One region of the Acinetobacter sp. TR3 genome, then DNA from elsewhere that is predicted to be linked to it. Evidence: predicted binding sites of a transcription regulator. Region 1 holds the regulator's gene; each other region holds the start of a gene.
The links. The regulator PhoB, encoded in region 1, activates phosphate uptake and scavenging genes when phosphate is short. The targets are predictions, from matches to a motif close to TGTCATNAANCTGTCATAA.
Positions count from the first base shown of each region.

Region 1 (7,235 bases):
TAGCATCTGCACAACTGTTAATGATTGGGTCTTCATCCTTTTTCCAGATTAATCTGACTTCACTCAAAGTATTGTCATCATGAATGGGAATGAGTCTGACATTATTTGGAAGAATCACTTTAAATTCCTCAGGTACGATACAAATGCCAAAACCATTCGCAACTAATTCCAGTTGAGACCTTTTTCTCGAATAGATTTTGGTTCTTTGGGGAGTAAAACCATTAACCAAACATAAATTAGCAGCCAGATAGCTTAGCCCACCACGCCCTTTATGAGGCACAGAAACAAAATTAAGTTGTGCTAACTCACGAATCGTCACACTTTCTTTTTCGTAGAAAAAGGAGTCTGAACTATGAGCAGCCACATATAGGGGTGCAGTGTATAAACTGATCGAATTTACATCATTTAGATTGTGATAAATCGGTGGGCGAATAAAGCCCAAGTCAATGCTGCCATTTAATAAATATTCGAGCTGTAGTTCAGATGATAAAGTATTCATTTCAATATCAATCAAATGTGTATCACACAACTGCTCAAAGATTTCGAGCTTATTTTGATCAAGCACAATACTACTAGAATGTGCGATTTTAATAATTCTCCCTTCACCGCGACTAATACTTTGAGCACTCACAATCGAGCTTTTTAAATGATCAAGATTGGTCTTTAAACTTTTATATAGTGCTTCACCTGCAGGGGTGAGCCTTATTTTTTTCTCTGAGCGATCAAAAATTTCAAAGCCTAGTTCTTCTTCTAAGTTTTTAATTTGCCTGCTGAGTGCTGATTGGGCAATAAAAAGCTTTTCTGACGCTGCAATAAAGCTACCAGTTTCAACAATCGTGATTAGATAATTGAATTGTTTTAATGTCCACATATCTCAAAATTAGATCATTGCTTGTTTTTTCTATATTAGATTAGATGGTAAAAATCTTATACCTTTTTCATAGATTCTTTATTTGAGTAACTGAAGATGACCATGACAAAGAAAATATTAATATTGATCGCTTTTGTTATCATTTGTCTGCTCGCTCAAAGCTATGATGCTTATATGGGAATGACGAATTCAATAGATCATATGAATTTATTAGGTGATTAACCGCATTCATTTAAGTTAAAGATTAGATTTAATCTATTTGATAAATGGATCTAAAATTTAATCATGTACGCTTTTTCTTACAGTGATTAAGGTGAATATCCCATTTGCAGCTTTAATTGAATTGTCTAATATGAACACATCAGGAACAGGAAGTTCCAAAACATAAAACAAGAATGATAAGTTTGTGCATCAGGATGTGAGGTATGACAGGAGTTGTACCTAGTGAAAGGAATATGAAAAAAGCTCGACAGGATGTCGGGCTTTTTTTATTCGATTTGAATTTGTTTTGCCCAAAACTCAATAAGAAATTGCAAAGATTGGCTGAGCGGTTTGTAGCTTGGCCAAATCGCCTGAATCGGCATATCTAACCCATTGGTCGTATCACTAAATGCTAAACGAGCTAAACTTTGCTGATAAAAATGCTCTTTCACAACAGAAAGGGGAAAATTTCCCCAACCTAATCCTTGCTCGACCATCTGAATTGCCATCGACAAATTATCAGTCGTCCAATAGGTTTCAGAAACTAGAATGCGTGGATCGGGTAAAGCATAATGTTTACTCGCGACAATAATTTGTCTAGGATCATGCAGATCAGTTTAATAAAAGCATTTTTGTTAGATTTAAGTCTGATGGTTCTGATACCTTGTTATACCTTTGTTTATAATTATCTTTTCGACCATATCTTTGGTTTACCCAGCCATTTGGTGGAGTCGAAAATTGTATCTGTTTAAGTCATTCCTTCATTTGAAATGTATTTTTATCTATGTGTTATTGATCTCAAAATCACAGAATTATTTGAAAAAAGAGCGTATTTATATACGCTCTTTTTTATGGATTTTTAATCTAAACTTGAAAGAGAGATTTCAAATTTAGAGACGAATCCACGTCATATTTCTAAACGTATTATTATTCGGGTTTTTTGCATTTATTGTGAGCATTTTACCTGTTTTGCTTAAACGCGCATTCAAACTATATTTATATCCATCATAAGGATTGATCCATACACCTTGTCCAAATTCTTCATTTAGATTCAGCATTTTAAGATTACTCAGTACTTCCATACCAATAATCGGCTGATTTTTTAAAGCACCAGTACAAGGGGTGCATAGTGTAGGAATCGCCTCTTTGCCTTGAGGATACATTTTCACAATGACAGCACTGTATTGTTCAGTTTTAGAATTACGTCTGATCACAATATCCGATAGATAAGAACCACTCCGTTCATCTACCACTTTCCAAGTACCGATCAATGGATCAGTAGGCATTGCGATCGCTGAAAATGAACTACTTAAGCCTAGGAGAAAGGCGAAACTACGAAAGAAATGAGAATTCATAAAATATATTACGTCTAAAGAAGAATGTGTAAGCGGTGAAATTAATCAGAATATTATTATATTATTATTGTAATTAAATTGTAATATTAAATATTTAGGGAGCAATTTTAGCTCCCTCTATTTTAACCTATACGATACAAACGTTCTTTGGGAAAGACAGCGGTAAAGGTTGAGCCTTCGTTTTCTTTGGAGCTAATTTCTAAATGGGCACCATGTTGCATTAAAACATGTTTGACAATTGCTAAGCCTAAACCTGTTCCCCCTGTCTGACGGCTACGTGCGCTGTCAACACGATAAAAACGCTCAGTTAAACGGGGTAGATGTTTTGGATTAATGCCAATTCCATTGTCTTGTACGGTAAAGTAAGCGTGATCGCCATCTTCATGCCAGCCAATCGTAATAATGCCGCCTTTCGGCGTGTATTTAATTGCATTGGTGATTAAATTACTAAACGCACTAGCAATTTCCATATCAGAGCCGATTAAATCACAATGACTGTCGATATCTAAATTTAAAGTATGACCATAATCGAGATTATAAGCACGCGCATCATCAAATAATTGATTCATCAAATTTGCCATGTCAATAATTTGATTTTTTGCGACTTTTTTATTGTTTTCTAAATTGGATAAAAGCAATAAATCATTCACCAATGCATTCATACGTTTGGTTTGTGATTGCATTTGAGTGAAAGCACGTTTCCAGCGAGGAGTAATGTCATCTTGATCGATAAATGTTTCGATATAACCACTCAGTACGGTGAGAGGTGTACGTAATTCATGAGAAATGTTGTCCACGAAGTCTTTACGCATTTGTTCAAGATTATGTACGCGAGTGGTGTCATACGCCACCAATAAGCGACTTTCGCCACCAAAGCGAGTTAATTTGACTTGCACATATCGGTCTTCGTCCATTTGAGCCTGTAGACGGATACCATCAGGTGCTTGATCGATATGATTAAAATATTCAATAAAACTGGGTTGACGCAAAATAGCCAGTAAATTACGTCCACGATCCAAAGGATTGATGCCCAATAACTTCTCGGCAGCAGGATTCCACCATTCAATCTGATGTTGGTCATCAATCAAAACAACAGCTTCCGCCAATGCAACCAGAGATGATTGAGCACGATCAATCAAACCTACCATTTCGGCTTGAACGATACGTTCTTGTCGCTGCGCTCGATAGACATTAAATAATAATGCACCCCAAATACCGCTTAGATTTGGGGGAACATCATAGGGACGATTTGAAATCCACTCATTGACTAAATACAGTGAGCGGAGTTGGAGTATAAAAAAAACGACGAACGCGACAAAAATACAGCTCCAAAAGTATCCAACCCCGAATCCAATTAAGCTCGCAATCAATAAGAAAAAAAGTAGCAGTCTTAGATCTTGTTTTGCAAACGTCCATAAATTGCTGTCACGGAAACGTTGATGTTCACGTGCCAGTTCAGGGACGGGATAAGGTTCATACATAAAGGATTTTAACCTGCTGCTAAATCAGCTCGTGTAGAAAAACGATAGCCTGTGCCACGTACTGTTTGTACAAAACGATCTACGCCAAAAGGTTCTAAGACTTTGCGTAAACGTCGGATATGCACGTCAATGGTTCGGTCTTCGATATAGACATTACCGCCCCACACTTGATCCAGTAATTGTGCACGTGTATACGCACGTTCAGGGTGTGTCATAAAGAAAGCCAATAAACGATATTCGGTTGGACCCATATCGAGAATACTGTTACCAAAGCTCACACGCTGGCTGACTGGGTCGAGCATTAAGCCATTAGCATCAATGACTTTCTCGCCACTGAGTGCATTTGCACGACGCAACACAGCTTTGATACGAGAAACCAATTCACGTGTAGAGAATGGTTTGGTCATATAATCATCTGCACCTGCATCAAGTCCTTGCACTTTATGGTCTTCTTCACCACGTGCAGTGAGCATGATCACAGGAATCTCTGCCAAGTTTTCATCACGTTTGAGGCGACGGCATAGATCTACACCACTGACACCACCCGGTAGCATCCAATCCAGCAAAATAAGAGCAGGACGCTGATCGACGATAATCTGATGCGCTTGTTTGGCATCCTCAGCTTGTAAACATTGGAAGCCTGCCATATCCAAAGAGGTATGGATCATTTCGCGGATCGGTAGCTCATCATCGACAATTAAAATATAGTCATCTTTCACTGCGCAATACCCTTAAAATCTGTAACGGTGAACCGTTTTGTTGTTATGACAGGCTTATTACAAAGATTAATTATGACAATATCATTGCAAAAGAGTTAATAAAGTCGAATTTAGCAATAAATTGTGACAATTCTAGGGCAGAGTAGTGACCAAATGATGACAAGTTGTTTGTAAATAAAACAAATCAATTCATTTGGTTAATACCATTGAAACCTTTTTATTGTGTTCGTCACAAAACTGTAAAAGGATTTTAATTTTTTTGTGAGGTGGTTTCAATAAATGATAAAAAAACAGCACAACAAGCAGATAACACATCTTCTAAGGGCTGTTTAAAACCTTCGGAAACCCAACGAATAATAATATGCGTCACATAACCATTTAAACCTGTTGCCATTAATGAAACTTCTTCACCACTTTGAGGTGCATTCGGCATGGTAATCATCACGAAAGCTTGGATAATTCGGTCAAATTGAGTCAAGGTTTCTTGAATCGTCGCCTGATTATGTAAATCTTGTACCAACATGGCATCGATATAAATAATTCGTGCCATACGAGGGTCATCTTTAATTGCGCTTAATAATGCGGATAAACCTGCCGTGACCATATTCTTAGGTTCAGGCGCAGCCATCAGCACGGCTTGGGTTAAACAATTTTGCATTTTGCCAATCATTCTTAAGAATACCGTTTGGAAAAGTTCCTCACTTTTCTTAAATGATTCATAAAAATAACGCTCAGTCAGCTTCGCCTCATTACAGACATCTTTGACAGTGACCGAAAAAAAACCCTGTGTACCATAGGTTGCAATGCCTGCTTCAATCAACTTTTCGCGGCGAACTTCTTTGCGTTCAGTTAAAGAGAGACCTTTAAACTGACGCTCTTTCGCTTCGGTATTATTTTTCTTGCGTGTCGCTAGATCTTCAGTTGCCATGGAAAAACCGTTCCCTAAAAAGTCTTTAAATCGTATATCTAAGATTTATTTGCATTTTAAACAGGTCTTGCGAATTTAGAATAACTAAATTTCGTAAAACTTATTTCATCGTGTCTAAACATCTTACGTCATGAAATGTAAATAGACCTAATATGACAAGTAATATGTTGGTTATTGCCATTTGTCTTAAAGCTGTAGTGTACTATATTGACAACCCATATTGTCAAAATTATATTGGTTATAGCTTAAACTGCACATGATCAAGACAAATGTGTGCATATCATTCGCAATACAAAGGATAGGCAATGAAAAATTTTAAAAATAAAGTCGCAGCGATCACAGGTGCAGGTTCTGGGATTGGACAACAATTGGCAATTTTATTGGCTAAACAAGGTTGCCATTTGTCATTGAGCGATATCAATGAGAAAGGATTAGCGCAAACTGTTGAGTTGGTAAAACAGAACCCAATCACAGTAACGACCAAAGTGCTTGATGTGTCTAACCGTGAAGCGGTGAAGCAATGGGCGCAAGAAACTGTTCAAGATCATGGCTCAGTGAATATGATTTTCAATAACGCAGGTGTGGCACTTGGCTCAACTGTTGAAGGCGCAAGCTATGAAGATTTAGAGTGGATCGTGGGAATTAACTTCTGGGGCGTGGTTTACGGCACCAAAGAATTCTTACCATTCATTAAGCAAACCAAAGATGGTCATATCATTAATATCTCAAGTATTTTTGGTTTAACTTCGCAACCAACACAATCTGCATACAATGCAACAAAATTTGCGGTACGTGGTTTTACTGAATCATTACGTCAAGAACTTGATATTGAAAAGAGTGGCGTAAGTTCTCTTTGCGTACACCCAGGTGGTATCCGTACCAATATCGCAAAAGCTGCTAAAATGAATGACAGCTTAAAGAGCTTGGGCATGGATCCAAATAAATCGATCAAGCAGTTTGATAAATTTTTACGTACACCGCCAGAAGAAGCTGCTCGTCAGATTTTAAATGCAGTATTGAAAGATAAACGCCGTCTGCTAATTGGAACAGATGCTCGTATTGTGGATTCTTTCCAACGTCTATTCCCGACGGGTTATCAACGTATTGCTGCACTTGCAACGAAAATGATGTAAGTTTCAAGCATAAAAAAAGCCATTCTTAGAGAATGGCTTTTTTATTTGAGGATCAAAGAAGTTTTTAAATAAGGACTTTGATCTTGGTTTTCTTCCAAAAGAACTGATAATAAGAGGCTTGTAATACGCATAAGCACACAAAAGAAAGTGCATAAGCAGTCCAAATGCCCGTTAAGCCCCATAACGAACTAAACCAATAGGCACAAGGAACTTCAATTACAATAATGGTCAGAATATTAATCATCATCGGAACATTGACGGTTCCACTAGCCCGCATGATTGAAGCAAAAATAGCACTCGCACCAAAGAATAAAAGCGACCACAATACGATGAATAAGAGCTGCTGCCCAAGTTCAATGACGCTGTGATCGGTAATAAATAATGCCATTAAATATTTGGAAAATAAGTAGGCTAAAGTGATCAAACTGCCTGTGAATATGACATTCATTCCCAAAGCGGTTCGTGTAACTTTGGCTAATAATTCGGGTTTTCCTGCACCAATTGCTTGAGCGGCAAAAATAGAAGCCGCAATTGAGATAGAGAGGGC
Region 1 is NZ_CP114264.1:3,146,341-3,153,575, reverse strand. It holds gene O1449_RS15140 (LysR family transcriptional regulator) at 1-871, opposite strand, end outside; partial or broken gene O1449_RS15135 (LysR substrate-binding domain-containing protein) at 1,360-1,689, opposite strand; partial or broken gene O1449_RS15130 (chlorhexidine efflux transporter) at 1,678-1,824, shown strand; gene O1449_RS15125 (DUF2147 domain-containing protein) at 1,963-2,427, opposite strand; gene phoR (phosphate regulon sensor histidine kinase PhoR) at 2,550-3,908, opposite strand; gene phoB (phosphate regulon transcriptional regulator PhoB) at 3,917-4,627, opposite strand; gene O1449_RS15110 (TetR/AcrR family transcriptional regulator) at 4,878-5,555, opposite strand; gene O1449_RS15105 (SDR family NAD(P)-dependent oxidoreductase) at 5,861-6,688, shown strand; gene O1449_RS15100 (MATE family efflux transporter) at 6,753-7,235, opposite strand, start outside.

Region 2 (7,235 bases), 1.3 Mb from region 1:
TTTACAGACAGAAGACACAGTGACTTCATTTATATCCATATCTTGAATTACCGTGTACTTTTCTTGGCATGATCTGTCAGAAAGTACACATGCGCTTTTTTTAAGATGTCATTGGCTTCCTTGAGCTGTTTGACTTCTTTTTCTAATTCCAAGATCCGCTGTTGTTCAGGAGAAAGTTGACGTTTGCTTGAACCTACTGGATTGGCTTCACGAATCCATTTATCTAAGGTTGAATAACCCACACCTAATTTATGGGCGATTGCAGCTATAGGCTCGTGGGAGTTTGAAAGTGCATGATCAATTGCTTGCTGTTTAAATTCCGGACTAAAACGTTTAGCCATTTCTTGGATCTCCAAAGATTGAAGTTACGTTATCTTTAGAGGGACATGCTGTCCATTATTTTGGCTAGGATCAGAACCCCAACTAAACGTTTAAATTCTTCATCATTAAATCGTGTTAAATTTTCATATCTCATAGAAAATAGTATAAACGATTTTATACTTTCGCAAGAGGTCTATTGTGAATACAAATATAAACCTCTATTAATATTCTTTTAATAGATAAGTTTCCATTAGAAAGTAAACATGTATTTACCCCCAAACTCTCTTGAGATTTGATAAACCCAATTCTGTATTTGATCGGTGGTCATCACTTGAAAATCACGCCAATGATACTTCATCTGCCGCCATACCATTTCAATTCGATTTAACTCAGGGCTGTATGCAGGAATAAAATACAGGCTGGCTGAATATTCATCTTTAAGCAACTCACGCCAAGCCGACATTTTTTTGCTTCGATGAATAGATGCATTATCAACAATCAATACTAACGTTATACCATAAGTGTGCTTGATTCGTTCCGCAACGCCTGTTAAATATGCATAAAACCATTCACTAGTCACAGATTCTTGCAAGCAACTCGTGATCAATTGACCCGTAGACAGCACGCATCCCATGACATTTACACGTTTTGATCTTACAGCCTCAACCTGATGAACCTCTCCTTGCCTTACCCAAGCATATCGATTGTCTGCACTAGCCGAAAAGCCAGTTTCATCAACATAACCCAGTACAATTTCACCTCGTGATGCTTGTTCGCGTAATGATTCAATCTCTAGCTGAGATTGCCCAAATGCGATCTGATCCCTTTTTTTTCAAGCTATGTCGAGTACGTTTATAGACCATACCTGACTGTCTTAGAAATTTACGAATACTCACGATATTTGCAGATAGTCCAAACTCTTCATATAACCGTACACGGATTTGTTCTGCATTCAAAGGACTGCTATTGACCCACTCTATAATGTGTTGTTGATATTCATCTGTAAGTAGATTGGGGCGCCCTGAACGATAGCCTTCGTGAATAGAATCAAACTGATAGAGTTCCCACTTGCGACGTTGTAAACGGATGGTTTCTGGTATTCGATTTTGAAATTTAGCGACTTGTGCGACGGTTTTACCTTCGGATAACCATAATATGGTTTGTGCGCGTTGCCTTTCTCTCCAATGTGCTGCATGCTTAGTCAGGTGAATAAGTTGTTCTTGTTCTTCTGGGCTGAGAGGCACGGTAACTATGCGTGGCATATTTAAATCACCAATGATCAAATCTTAGTTTTTGCATGTTTAGTTTAAACTGTCAACTTATTGAATTAGATATAACTCTGAAAGCAAAAAGCGATGATTTTATTAAAATCATCGCTTTAAATACTACTTGTAGAAATTAATTAAACAAACCGAATCGGCTTAAACTCAGGCTCATTTTTGTGATGATCATCATCACACTCTTCACCTTCTTCTTTCGTACCACGGTCGATATAACCACTGCGCTGTTCTTTTGGTAAATTTTCCATTTCCCACGCATACACGGCTTGCATACAAATCTCGCGCTGTTCTTTAGTCAATGCAATACCGTTTGGCCATTTACCAATTTCAACAGCAGTTTTCAGACGCTCAACAATTTCAGGATTTAAAATAGCGAGCATTTGTTCAATATTCATGAGTCATCCTGTTGAAAAGATTCAAAATCTTGATTCCACCCCAATTTGGTACGACATGCCATATAAAAATCATAACCAGGTGGATGTAGTAGGCTTAGTTTAAACGGATGTTTACGAATATGCACCGTATCACCTACATTTAATGCAACACTATGTTGTCCATCCGCACTCACCATCGGCAAGACACGATTTTCACGAATTGTAATCTTAATCTCACTCTGTCCACCAACTACGATTGGACGAGATGACAAAGTATGTGGGTGCATTGGTACAAGTGCAATCGCATCCATACTTGGGTGTAGGATTGGTCCACCACCCGAAAGCGAATAAGCGGTCGAGCCTGTTGGTGTTGACACAATTAAACCATCACTGTGCTGACGATAGACATATTGCCCATCAATACTCAGTTCGAAATCGATCATATGAACCGATTTACCTGAGTGTAACACCACATCATTTAGGGCAATTGCATCATAAATGGTTTCGTTATTGGTACGAACTTCCATTTCGAGCAAGAAACGTCGATCTAGTTGAAATTGACCTTGTAGTACCTGATCCAGTTTAAAAATTGCTTCTGCCGGCTTAATATCAGTTAAGAATCCGAGTCGACCACGGTTAATCCCAATAACTGGTGTATTGTATCTGACTAAAGCACGTGCCGCATGAAGTAAAGAACCGTCTCCACCCACAACGATCACCAAATCGACTACTTCACCTAATAAATTACGGCTCACGGTCTGACCATAACTATAAGGTACAAGTTTGGCTGTTTCCTGATCAAAAACGGGATTTAAGCCTAAAGTGATCAAATGATCATGAATTAAACATAACGTTTCTACTACAGAATTCTTATCTGGTCGCCCAATTAGACCAATATTTCGAAAGGATTTATGTGAAATTTGCACGAATAACTCAGCTCCACCGCGACTATTGACTATCATATCATTAACAATCAAATTTTCGTTGATGATTGATTAAAAAGTATAAAAATGTCTATTCGTTGTTTTTTTATACGATTAATATCAACACCTTCTGAAAGTTTTTATTGCATGTTGCTATTTATTCACAGTTTTATGATTGCAAAATGACAATAAGCTATCGCATCATTACTCACATTGTTTCGGTTTTAACGCAAGTCTATGAAGTGTGAACGTGGTATTGGTTTTCTAGCACTAATTTTTTCAATTTTAGTGATTGGTGTGTTTATTGCCTTTAGTATCTATCTGATCCGTTTGGATAATATTATTCGCAATAAATTTGAAGGTCAGCGTTGGGATATTCCTGCCAAGGTATTTGCTCGTCCATTAGAAATCTATGCGAATGCACCGATTACTCAAGAAAATTTTGTCCAAGAATTAAAATTATTGGGCTATAAAAATACCGCGAACTATGAAAAATCAGGAAGTTACATCATTCAAGGTAACCAAATGTATGTTCATACACGTGGTTTTGACTATGGTGATAGTAATGAACCTGAACAGGTGCTTGAGATTGCTTTCAATCAAGGTCAAGTCGGTGAAATTCGTTCCACTAAACCCTCTAGTACAGGCATTGCTCGTTTAGAACCCCTATTAATTGGTGGTATCTATCCACAACATAATGAAGACCGTGTCCTCATTAAGCTAAATAAAGTACCAAAAACACTAATTGAAGCCTTAATTTCAACAGAAGACCGAAATTTTTATCACCATCATGGTATTTCTATTCGAGGTACAGCACGTGCCTTAGTCAGTAATGCAACAGGCGGTAGACGTCAAGGCGGCTCGACATTAACCCAACAGTTAGTTAAAAATTTCTATCTTTCACCAGAAAAAACGCTCAAACGTAAAGTCAATGAAGCTCTTATGGCGTTGTTGATTGAGCTGCATTACAGTAAAGATGAAATTCTAGAAGCCTATTTAAATGAAGTAAATTTAGGTCAAAATGGCAATTACTCAATTAACGGTTATGGCTTAGCTTCACAATTCTATTTTGGTTTACCTCTGAGTGAATTAAATATTTCCCAACAAGCCTTTTTGGTTGGCTTAGTACAAGGTCCAACTTTATATAATCCTTGGCGCAATCCTGAAGCTGCAAAAAAACGCCGTGATATTGTACTGAACAATATGATGGTGATGGGCTATTTAAGTGAAGCGGAATATCAGGATGAAATCGCACGTCCTTTAAATATCGTGAGTAAACCAACTTTAGGGCCTGCAAAATTCCCAGATTTCCTTGATGTCGTACGCCGTCAATTACGCACAGAATATCAAGAAAGTGATATTACCAATCAAGGTTTAAAAATCTTTACGACACTTGACCCGATTGCACAAACTCAAGTTCAAAATGCTTTTAAAGATTCTGTTGAACGTTTGGCAAAAGCAAATCCAGCGCGCCTGAAAAATTTACAAGGTGCTGTACTGGTTGCCCACCCTGAAAATGGCGAGCTTGTTGCTGCTGTGGGTTCAACTCAGGATTTTACAGGTTTCAACCGTGCTTTGGATGCTAAACGCCAAGTGGGTTCATTATTGAAACCTATCATTTATTTAAATGCAATTGAGTCTGGGCGTTATACTTGGGCAAGCCCGATTGAAGATAGTGCGGTAAATATTCCTGTTGAGGGTGATAAGAGCTGGACACCAAAAAATTATAGTGGTGGCGAACACGGTGTTGTTCCTATGCAACAAGCCTTGGCAAACTCATACAACCTTTCTGCTGTTCGCCTAGGCAATGAATTTGGTTTATCAGCATTTTCCAATAAATTAAAACAATTTGGTGTCAGTTCAAATATTCCTGCTTATCCATCTATTTATTTGGGTGCAGTGAATATGTCCCCAATGGAAGTGCTTGGTATATATGGCAACTTTGCAACAGGTGGTTTCAAGTATCCTCCTCGTTCTATTCGTACTGTTGTTGATGCAAAAGGACATTTGCTTGAACGTTATAGCTTAAATGTTCAACAAACGATTGATCCTGCTGCTGCCTATATTTTAAATTATGGTTTGCAACAAGTTATGCGTTCAGGTACTGGACGATCAGCTTATGACAGCTTACCTGAAAATTTGAATTTGGCAGGTAAATCAGGCACAACTAACGATACACGTGACTCATGGTTTGCTGGTTACTCAGGTAATCATGTCGCCGTTGTGTGGTTAGGTCTCGATGACAACAAAGTGACTGGGCTAACAGGTTCTTCGGGTGCATTACCTGTATGGACCAATGTGATGAAACAACTACGCCAACAACCTGTTAATCTGCGTCAAACAGACAATGTGGAATGGCAATGGATTGACAGTGCAACTGGTGATCTATCTGCTCAAGGTTGTGATGGCGCGATGTACATCCCTCTACTTCGACAAACTGTACCTCGTCGTGTGACAACATGTGGTCAATCACATTATGGGGTTGAGCCTACCAATATCCCATCAGCGGAAGATATGCCAAACGACAGCAACAATGATGGTAACACCAATTATATTAGAGAAAGTGAAAACCAAATGGATGCAGATTTATCTAATCATAACCCAACACGCGTAATTTCCAGCGGTAGTTATAGCGGTGAAAATTAAGTTACAAGGATGATTGGACATGATTAAGAAAGTAACGATGGTAGTTGGGGTATTGCTGCTCGTAGGTTGTACTTCTGCTCCTCCGCCAAAAAATAAAAAAGTGGTCATCAAATTAGGTGAGCCACCAACTACGACGAACACGCAGAAAAAGAAAACTGCACCACCAGCGTCGAATGTAAAAATTACGCCGTATGAGCAGAAAGAAATAAAGCGTCAAAACGTACAAGTGGTTGTGCCTGAACAAAAAGTTCAGCAAAAGTTCAATGATGGCAGCCAACTTCCTGCTTTTAGAACGTTGATGCAAAAAACCCAAGTTGCTTATAAGCAACAACAGCTTGCGGAAGCAGAACGTTATGCGCTTCAAGCTCAACGTATTGCTCCACAAGCCACAGAAACTTACTTGTATTTAGCATTGATTGCAGACCAACGCAAACAATATGCAAATGCGGAAGCGTTAGCACGCCGTGGTTTAAGCTATGCACAAAGCAACTCGATGAAAAAACAGCTTTGGTTAATTGTAATGCGTGCAAGCGAAGCTCGTAATCATCCAGTAAAAGCCCAAGAAGCTAAAAAAGCCATTCAGGCACTGTAAAACTAAATCAATCAATTGAACTAAATTGACGGATTCCTGCAAGCCCATAAGCATGATGTTTTTGGGCTTGTTCTAAATTTTCAGGTGCAACACCACCTAAAGCAAAGACTGGAATATCACTATCCTTTGCTAACTCAGCAAAATCATCCCATCCTAAAACTTTTGCATTAGGATGCGTTTCAGTCGCATTGACAGGGCTTAAAAATACCGCATCACAGCCAATATGATGTGCATGTTGTAGTGAAACCGCATCATGGCATGCTGCAATAAAACGTTTCCCGATGACTAACTCACCTTTGTTCAACCCCATCAATTGGGACTGTTTAAGATGAATCGTATCAATTTTGGCTTGTAATGCTGTATTCAGCTCTCGCCAAAGATCAATATTGAGTATCAATTTTTGTCGCTGAGCATCATTTAAAGTCCTCAACTGCTGTTCAATTTTCTCGATTTCACCTGTTTGCATACGCCAATACAATTGGGCATTACTTTGAGGTAAAGCATCAATTTGATCATTAATCTTGATCAAATGAGACCAGATTAAACGTTGCAAAATCACAGCATTCGCCTTAGGAAAATTTAAGCTAGCGAGTTGATCACGATGATACCAAGCCCAAGGTTGATGAATTTGATTAAGCAATTCATCAGGCACATAGGCATGAAATAAATGCAAATTGACAATGATGTCATCATATTCATGCTGAATCATGTCAAACATGTGCCAATCTTTTAGACCAATACCAACTTCTTCATAAATTTCTCTACGGCAGGCTTGTTCAGGTGTTTCACCCTGCTCAACTTTCCCCCCTGGAAATTCATGTTTATTGCCTTGATGTTGATTTGCTTGTCGCCAACCCACCAATACTTTGGACTTGTGTAATAAAATTGCGATTGCAACATCAACTATAGCTTTTGCCATAACAGTCTAAAATCCCACATCTTTTCATAACAATTCTAAGTAATTTGCCAACTAATTCACATGACAAAAACAAAATTAATAAATGATTTTGTAAATTCTTAAAATTTACGTTGACAGGCCTATTCGATAATGATTATCATTTAAAACATTAAAAAACACACCACGGAGCATAACAAATGA
Region 2 is NZ_CP114264.1:1,800,371-1,807,605, forward strand. It holds one part of gene O1449_RS08470 (IS3 family transposase) at 1-107, opposite strand, end outside; one part of gene O1449_RS08470 (IS3 family transposase) at 107-341, opposite strand; gene O1449_RS08475 (IS630 family transposase) at 572-1,138, opposite strand; gene O1449_RS08480 (helix-turn-helix domain-containing protein) at 1,107-1,583, opposite strand; gene O1449_RS08485 (YeaC family protein) at 1,724-1,996, opposite strand; gene O1449_RS08490 (NAD(+) kinase) at 1,993-2,901, opposite strand; gene mrcB (penicillin-binding protein 1B) at 3,136-5,544, shown strand; gene O1449_RS08500 (tetratricopeptide repeat protein) at 5,564-6,136, shown strand; gene O1449_RS08505 (thiamine phosphate synthase) at 6,144-7,055, opposite strand; gene hemP (hemin uptake protein HemP) at 7,232-7,235, shown strand, end outside.
Region 2: a site for PhoB is predicted at 3,068-3,086, ahead of O1449_RS08490 (NAD(+) kinase). Genes of this name have one in related genera too.

Region 3 (7,235 bases), 940 kb from region 1:
ATTGTAGGAATGAATCAAGATTACTACGGTATTCTTTTACCACTTTGGCTTGGTCTTTATCCATTTCTGGCAAAGCTTTCGCTTTATCTAATCGCTTGAAAGTAGTCGTACTCAAATACATATCATTGCGAATTTCACTGACCGCAGCTTCTGGGATCGCTTTAAGATCGCCATAATCTGCAACACGTGTACCTAGGTGCGCTGTCATACTTGCTAATGCAGGTACAACTTCAGCCGTTTGCTCTTTGGTTTGAATATATTTGGTCAATACAGCACGCGCTTTCTCATCTGAAAACTCATTCTGATTTACATTTAAAACAGTTGCTGTTTGAGTTGAAAGTTGCTCAAATGATTGTAAATGCTCAGCATCTAAACTCTTATTCAATGAGTAAGCTAAAGGAACTAGACCAATCAAAATCAACATGATCAAGCCCATACCTTTTTGACCATCATTTGAACCATGTGCAAAACTTACACCAGTACAAGTGAAAATCAAGATCGCACGAATTAATGGTGGCGGTGGTTTATTGCCCTCAGGTGGTTGGAAAAGTTCAAGTTGACGCTTGAAAATTGTTTTCACCAACAAAAATACGATTGCAGCAAATGCAAAACCGATTAATGGAGAAAATAATAAAGCTTTACCAACTTTGATCACTTGATCCATATCAATACCACTTGCTGTACCTGTTGAGGCATTTAACAAGTGATTCATGATCCCTACACCTAAAATCGAACCGATTAAGGTATGTGAACTTGAGGCTGGAATACCAAGAAACCACGTTCCTAGATTCCAAAGAATCGCAGCAATCAGCAGTGCGAAAACCATCGCAAAACCTGCTCCACTGCCAACATTCATAATCAGTTCAACAGGAAGTAAAGCAATAATACCGTACGCAACTGCGCCACTCGCTACCATAACCCCAAGGAAGTTACAGAAACCAGCCCACATCACTGCAACGGGTGCAGGTAATGCATTGGTATAGATGACCGTTGCAACCGCATTGGCGGTATCATGGAAACCATTGACAAATTCAAAGCCTAAAGCAATGAAAAGTGCCGTAGATAGAAGAATAACTGAATATAAACTCAAAGGTGGTACATGCGCTAAGTCAGCACTCACCTGAAAACCAATATAAATAAGTGTTGCAATAATAATTGTTAAAAACACCGGCATAAAAAATTTCGGTGTTGGTACATGTACATTCGTCGATTTTGCCGTAGAACTGGCAAGCGGTGAATCCGAAACAGGAGGAAGATTAGAATTCATGTAGACGGTAAGAGGATAATAAAATCCTCTGTATTGTTTAATTAAATTATGACAATTATATGACAAAGGACTGTCATATGAAGCCAAATTTTCATATTTTTCTTACATTTTTTTGTATTTTTCAAAGAAAAAATCATCTAAATATTCATTTAAACCGTATAAAAACAATACTTTAAGTCAAAAAAATTTTACTCAGAACTATTTGTCTGATTTTGCAACAAACACAACGAAATATAAAACTTAGTTGTCATATTTCAAAATACATGTCGTCTTCTTAGGCATTATTCACCGAAATTATTGCAATTTCATGAAAGTTTTATGACATTTTCCATTTGAACCAATGAATCACCTCAAGCTAATGCTGAAAATACGCGCTTTTTCTGCGCTTCTGTTACAATGCCCCTGCTTTTTTATATTGATTATCTACTGGGGTTCCTTATGTCCACGCTTGCCACCCTAAAATCACTTCTTGCTCAACGCATTCTCATTATTGACGGTGCAATGGGAACGATGATCCAGCGCCATAAATTAGAAGAAGAAGATTATCGTGGTGAACGTTTTGCAGACTGGGCATCAGACCTAAAAGGCAATAACGACTTATTGGTTTTAACCCAACCCCAAATTATTCAAGGAATTCATGAAGCCTATTTAGATGCTGGTGCAGATATTATTGAAACCAACAGCTTTAATGGCACACGCGTTTCAATGTCTGACTATCACATGGAAGACCTCGTTCCAGAGATCAACCGTGAAGCAGCACGTCTAGCACGTGCGGCATGTGACAAATATTCAACCCCAGATAAACCACGCTTCGTTGCAGGTGTACTTGGCCCAACCTCGCGTACTTGTTCCATTTCACCCAATGTAAATGATCCTGCGTTCCGTAACATTACTTTTGATGAACTCAAAGAAAACTATATCGAAGCCACTCATGCCTTGATCGAAGGCGGTGCAGACATCATCTTGATTGAAACTGTGTTCGATACCTTGAACTGTAAAGCTGCGATCTTTGCAGTAAAAGAAGTATTTAAGCAACTTGGTCATGAACTTCCGTTAATGATCTCAGGCACGATTACCGATGCATCAGGTCGTACTTTAACAGGCCAAACCGCTGAAGCGTTCTGGAACTCGGTTCGCCACGGTGATTTACTCTCAATTGGTTTTAACTGTGCCTTGGGTGCGGATGCCATGCGTCCACACGTGAAAACCATTGCGGATGTTGCCGATACTTTTGTCTCTGCCCATCCAAACGCGGGGTTACCAAATGCTTTTGGTGAATATGATGAAACACCAGAACAAACAGCAGCGTTCATCAAAGAATTTGCAGAAAGTGGTTTAATCAATATTACAGGTGGTTGCTGTGGTACCACGCCTGATCATATCCGTGCCATTTACAATGCGGTTAAAGATATAAAACCACGTCAGATTCCTGAAACAAAGCCTGCATGTCGTTTAAGTGGTTTAGAACCATTTAATATTTATGATGATTCATTGTTCGTCAATGTCGGTGAACGTACCAACGTCACGGGTTCAAAAAAATTCCTACGTCTCATCCGTGAAGAAAAATTTGCCGAAGCTTTAGAAGTAGCTCAGCAACAAGTGGAAGCTGGTGCACAAATCATCGACATTAATATGGATGAAGGAATGCTCGATTCGCAAAATGCGATGGTACATTTCTTAAATCTTGTGGCATCTGAGCCAGATATTTCTCGTGTACCGATCATGATTGACTCATCGAAATGGGAAATCATTGAAGCAGGCTTAAAATGTGTACAAGGTAAGCCTGTCGTGAACTCGATTTCCTTAAAAGAAGGTTATGATGAGTTTGTCGAAAAGGCTCGTCTATGCCGTCAGTACGGTGCTGCGATTATTGTCATGGCATTTGATGAAACAGGTCAGGCAGATACGGCTGCACGCAAACGTGAAATCTGTAAACGTTCTTATGATGTTTTGGTCAATGAGGTGGGCTTCCCTGCCGAAGATATTATTTTTGACCCGAACGTGTTTGCAGTCGCAACAGGGATTGAAGAACATAATAACTATGGCGTCGATTTTATTGAAGCCACAGGTTGGATCAAACAAAACCTACCGCATGCCATGATTTCAGGTGGTGTATCCAACGTATCCTTCTCATTCCGTGGTAATGAACCAGTACGTGAAGCAATTCACTCGGTATTCCTTTACCATGCCATTAAACAAGGCATGACCATGGGGATCGTGAATGCTGGCCAAATGGCGATTTATGATGATATTCCCAAAGAACTCAAAGATGCGGTTGAAGATGTTGTACTGAACCAAAACCAGGGTGAATCAGGTCAAAACGCCACAGAAAAACTGCTTGAAGTGGCAGAAAAATTCCGTGGTCATAGTGGCGCACAGCGTGAAGCTGAAAACCTTGAATGGCGCAATGAGTCGGTAGAAAAACGTCTCGAATATGCCTTAGTCAAAGGGATTACTACCTTTATTGATCAAGATACCGAAGAAGCCCGCCTTAAAGCCAAACGTCCACTTGATGTCATTGAAGGCGCATTGATGGACGGTATGAATGTCGTGGGCGACTTATTCGGTTCAGGCAAAATGTTCCTGCCGCAAGTGGTGAAATCTGCACGTGTCATGAAGCAAGCCGTAGCGTGGCTCAATCCCTACATCGAAGCTGAAAAGACAGGAAACCAGTCTAAAGGCAAAGTATTGATGGCGACCGTAAAAGGTGACGTACACGATATTGGTAAAAATATCGTGGGTGTGGTCTTGGGTTGTAATGGTTATGACATCGTTGACCTTGGTGTGATGGTCCCTGCGGAAAAAATTCTGCAAACTGCGATGGATGAGAAATGTGACATTATTGGTTTATCTGGCTTGATCACGCCATCTTTGGATGAAATGGTGTTTGTTGCCAAAGAAATGCAACGTAAAGGCTTTAACATTCCATTGTTGATTGGTGGCGCAACCACTTCGAAAGCACACACTGCGGTGAAGATTGATCCGCAATATTCAAATGATGCGGTGATCTATGTGGCCGATGCTTCACGTGCAGTGGGTGTTGCAACTACCCTGCTCTCGAAAGAAATGCGTGGCAACTTTATTGCAGAACATCGTGCTGAATATGCCAAGATTCGTGAGCGTTTAGCCAATAAGCAACCAAAAGCAGCCAAACTCAGCTATGCCGAATCGATTGAAAATGGTTTCAAGGTGGATGACAACTATGTCCCACCAATTCCAAACACTTTGGGTACGCAAGTCATTACCAATTATCCATTGGCAACACTAGTTGAATATTTTGACTGGACACCATTCTTTATCTCTTGGAGCTTGGCAGGTAAATTCCCGAAAATCCTGACAGATGAAGTTGTTGGTGAAGCAGCCACTGATTTGTATAACCAAGCACAAGAGATGCTGAAAGACATTATCGAGAATAACCGTTTTGATGCCCGTGCTGTATTTGGTCTATACCCTGCACAACGTACAGGCGCAGATACCGTCAGCGTGTTTGATGAATCTGGTCAAAAAGTTACGCATACTTTTGAACATATTCGTCAGCAATCTGACAAAGTCACAGGTAAACCAAACTTATCTTTAGCCGACTTTATTAGTACCTCGAAAGACAATACTGACTATCTCGGTGGTTTCACTGTGTCGATCTTCGGTGCAGAGGAGTTGGCGAATGAATATAAAGCCAAAGGTGATGATTACTCTGCAATCTTGGTTCAGTCTTTGGCCGATCGTTTTGCTGAAGCATTTGCCGAGCATTTGCATGAGCGTATTCGTAAAGAGTTCTGGGGCTATAAAGCCGATGAGACTTTGGGCAATGAAGAATTAATCAAAGAGAAGTATGTCGGTATTCGTCCTGCACCTGGTTACCCTGCTTGTCCTGAGCATTCTGAAAAAGCAGTGCTGTTTGACTGGTTAGGTTCGGAAGCGAAAATCGGTACCAAGTTGACTGAACACTTTGCGATGATGCCACCTTCTTCTGTGAGTGGTTTCTATTATTCGCACCCTGAAAGTGAATATTTTAACGTGGGCAAGATTTCTCAGGATCAGCTTGAAGATTATGCAAAGCGTAAAGGCTGGACACTGGATGAAGCGAAGCGTTGGTTAGCACCGAATTTAGATGATTCGATTGGTTAATTGAATCCCCCTAAATCCCCCTTTATAAAAGGGGGACTTTCACGTATCTAATAAATTACGTGACCGCTCCTCCCTTTTTCAAAGGGAGGTTCGGAGGGATTAGTTTAGTAATTTTATGTTAATATAATTTATATTTCTTAAATAAAAACTTATGACAAATCAAACATTCACTGGAAGTGAACCAACATGGGCTAATGCATGTGTTGGTGATAATGGTCAACCTAATTATATAGAATATTCAAAAGGTTATTCTAAAGCTGCCAATTTACTCTTGAATAACGTTTTGAATACTCGCGGTAAAGAAGTTGACTTATACATTTACCCAATATGCTTCAATATGCGTCACTCTATTGAGCTTAGAATTAAAGAAGCTATTCAAGAAATTAATGAGTTAGCAAAAATTAAAAATGAAAAATTACCATCTTTTGACTTAATTGGCTCGCATGATATCGGCAATATATGGAGCTATTTCAAAGAGAATTCAAAAATCTTAGATATTCGTTTTAAAATGCTGAATGACAAACTAGATGCAACTATTGTAGACATTGCTGAAATAGATTCTACAGGTCAAACTTTTAGATACCCCTTTAACAATAAGCATAAAAAACATCTAGTTGATCAAAAAATCATAAACTGTGCAATTTTAAAAATTAGATTTACTGAACTAGAAAAAAATTTGGATGATCTTATACATTTAATAGATTTATTGATTGATGAATATAAATTAGGCACATTTACATCAAAACTTTCAAGAGCCCAAATTTTTAACTTTGCTAAACTACTTCCTTCATATCATGAATGGTCTAAAACTTCCTTCAAAGAAATAAAAGAAGACCTAAAGTTAAAGTACAATCTATCAAATAATGATTTTTCAAAAATAGTAAATCATATAAGAAATAATTATGAATTAAGCTATAAAATAGGTTTAAATAAAAATTTAGCTTTTTTAAGCGATAGTGATATTTTAGCAGTATGTGACATTTGGGTTACTTACTTTGAGCCAAAATTTAGGGAACTTTATAATCATACAGATTTAGTTTCAGAAGATAATTATTCAGATCAAATAGAAGAATGGATTAAAAGTTCTGAATTACATAAAAAAGGTATGAGTTTATTAGAAAATAATTTATCAGCAGATTATGTCGCTGACCTTAAAGCTTTGTACTATTTATCTATAAACCAGTACCAATATAGCGAAAACTATATATTTCGATTTAAATATTTTCAGAATGAGGCTAAATATAAAACATTATCAGACTCTTTAGATCATCTATTATCTAAAGGTACATTCTTAGAAGGATTATTAAAAAGCCTATTTTTTCTTAATCAAATAGATTTAGCTGAAAAAATTATTAAAATTTACGATTTAGAAACTATTTTCGATTTTATACCTCAAGCTAGGCAGGAAAAAAATTTTAAACATTTTGAATTATTAGGCTATTAAATTTACCTTTACTTGTAATCCTCCCAACCCTCCTTTTAAAAAAGGAGGGAGTAACATGAATCCACTACCACCATCAAATTCACGGCAAGTCCCCCTTTATAAAGGGGGATTTAGGGGGATTCTGGATTGGGCGGTTTGAAATATAAATTCAATAACAACATCAATTTCAGTCAAAACCTGCCTATTATCAAACCTTAGCACGTTTAACCCCAACTGCCCCAAAGCTTGATCTCTCGCCCGATCAGCCTCCAATCCCTCTTCTGTATAGTGCTGCCCACCATCACATTCAATAATTAAATTTGCTTTGGGACAATAAAAATCTACAATAAAATTTAGAATTGGCTTCTGTCTATAAAACTGCAATCCTAAAATCTGTTTACGTCTGATTCTTTGCCATAG
Region 3 is NZ_CP114264.1:2,203,041-2,210,275, forward strand. It holds gene O1449_RS10450 (inorganic phosphate transporter) at 1-1,267, opposite strand, end outside; gene metH (methionine synthase) at 1,706-5,392, shown strand; gene O1449_RS10460 (hypothetical protein) at 5,544-6,836, shown strand; gene O1449_RS10465 (endonuclease domain-containing protein) at 6,933-7,235, opposite strand, start outside.
Region 3: a site for PhoB is predicted at 1,314-1,332, ahead of O1449_RS10450 (inorganic phosphate transporter). Genes of this name have one in related genera too.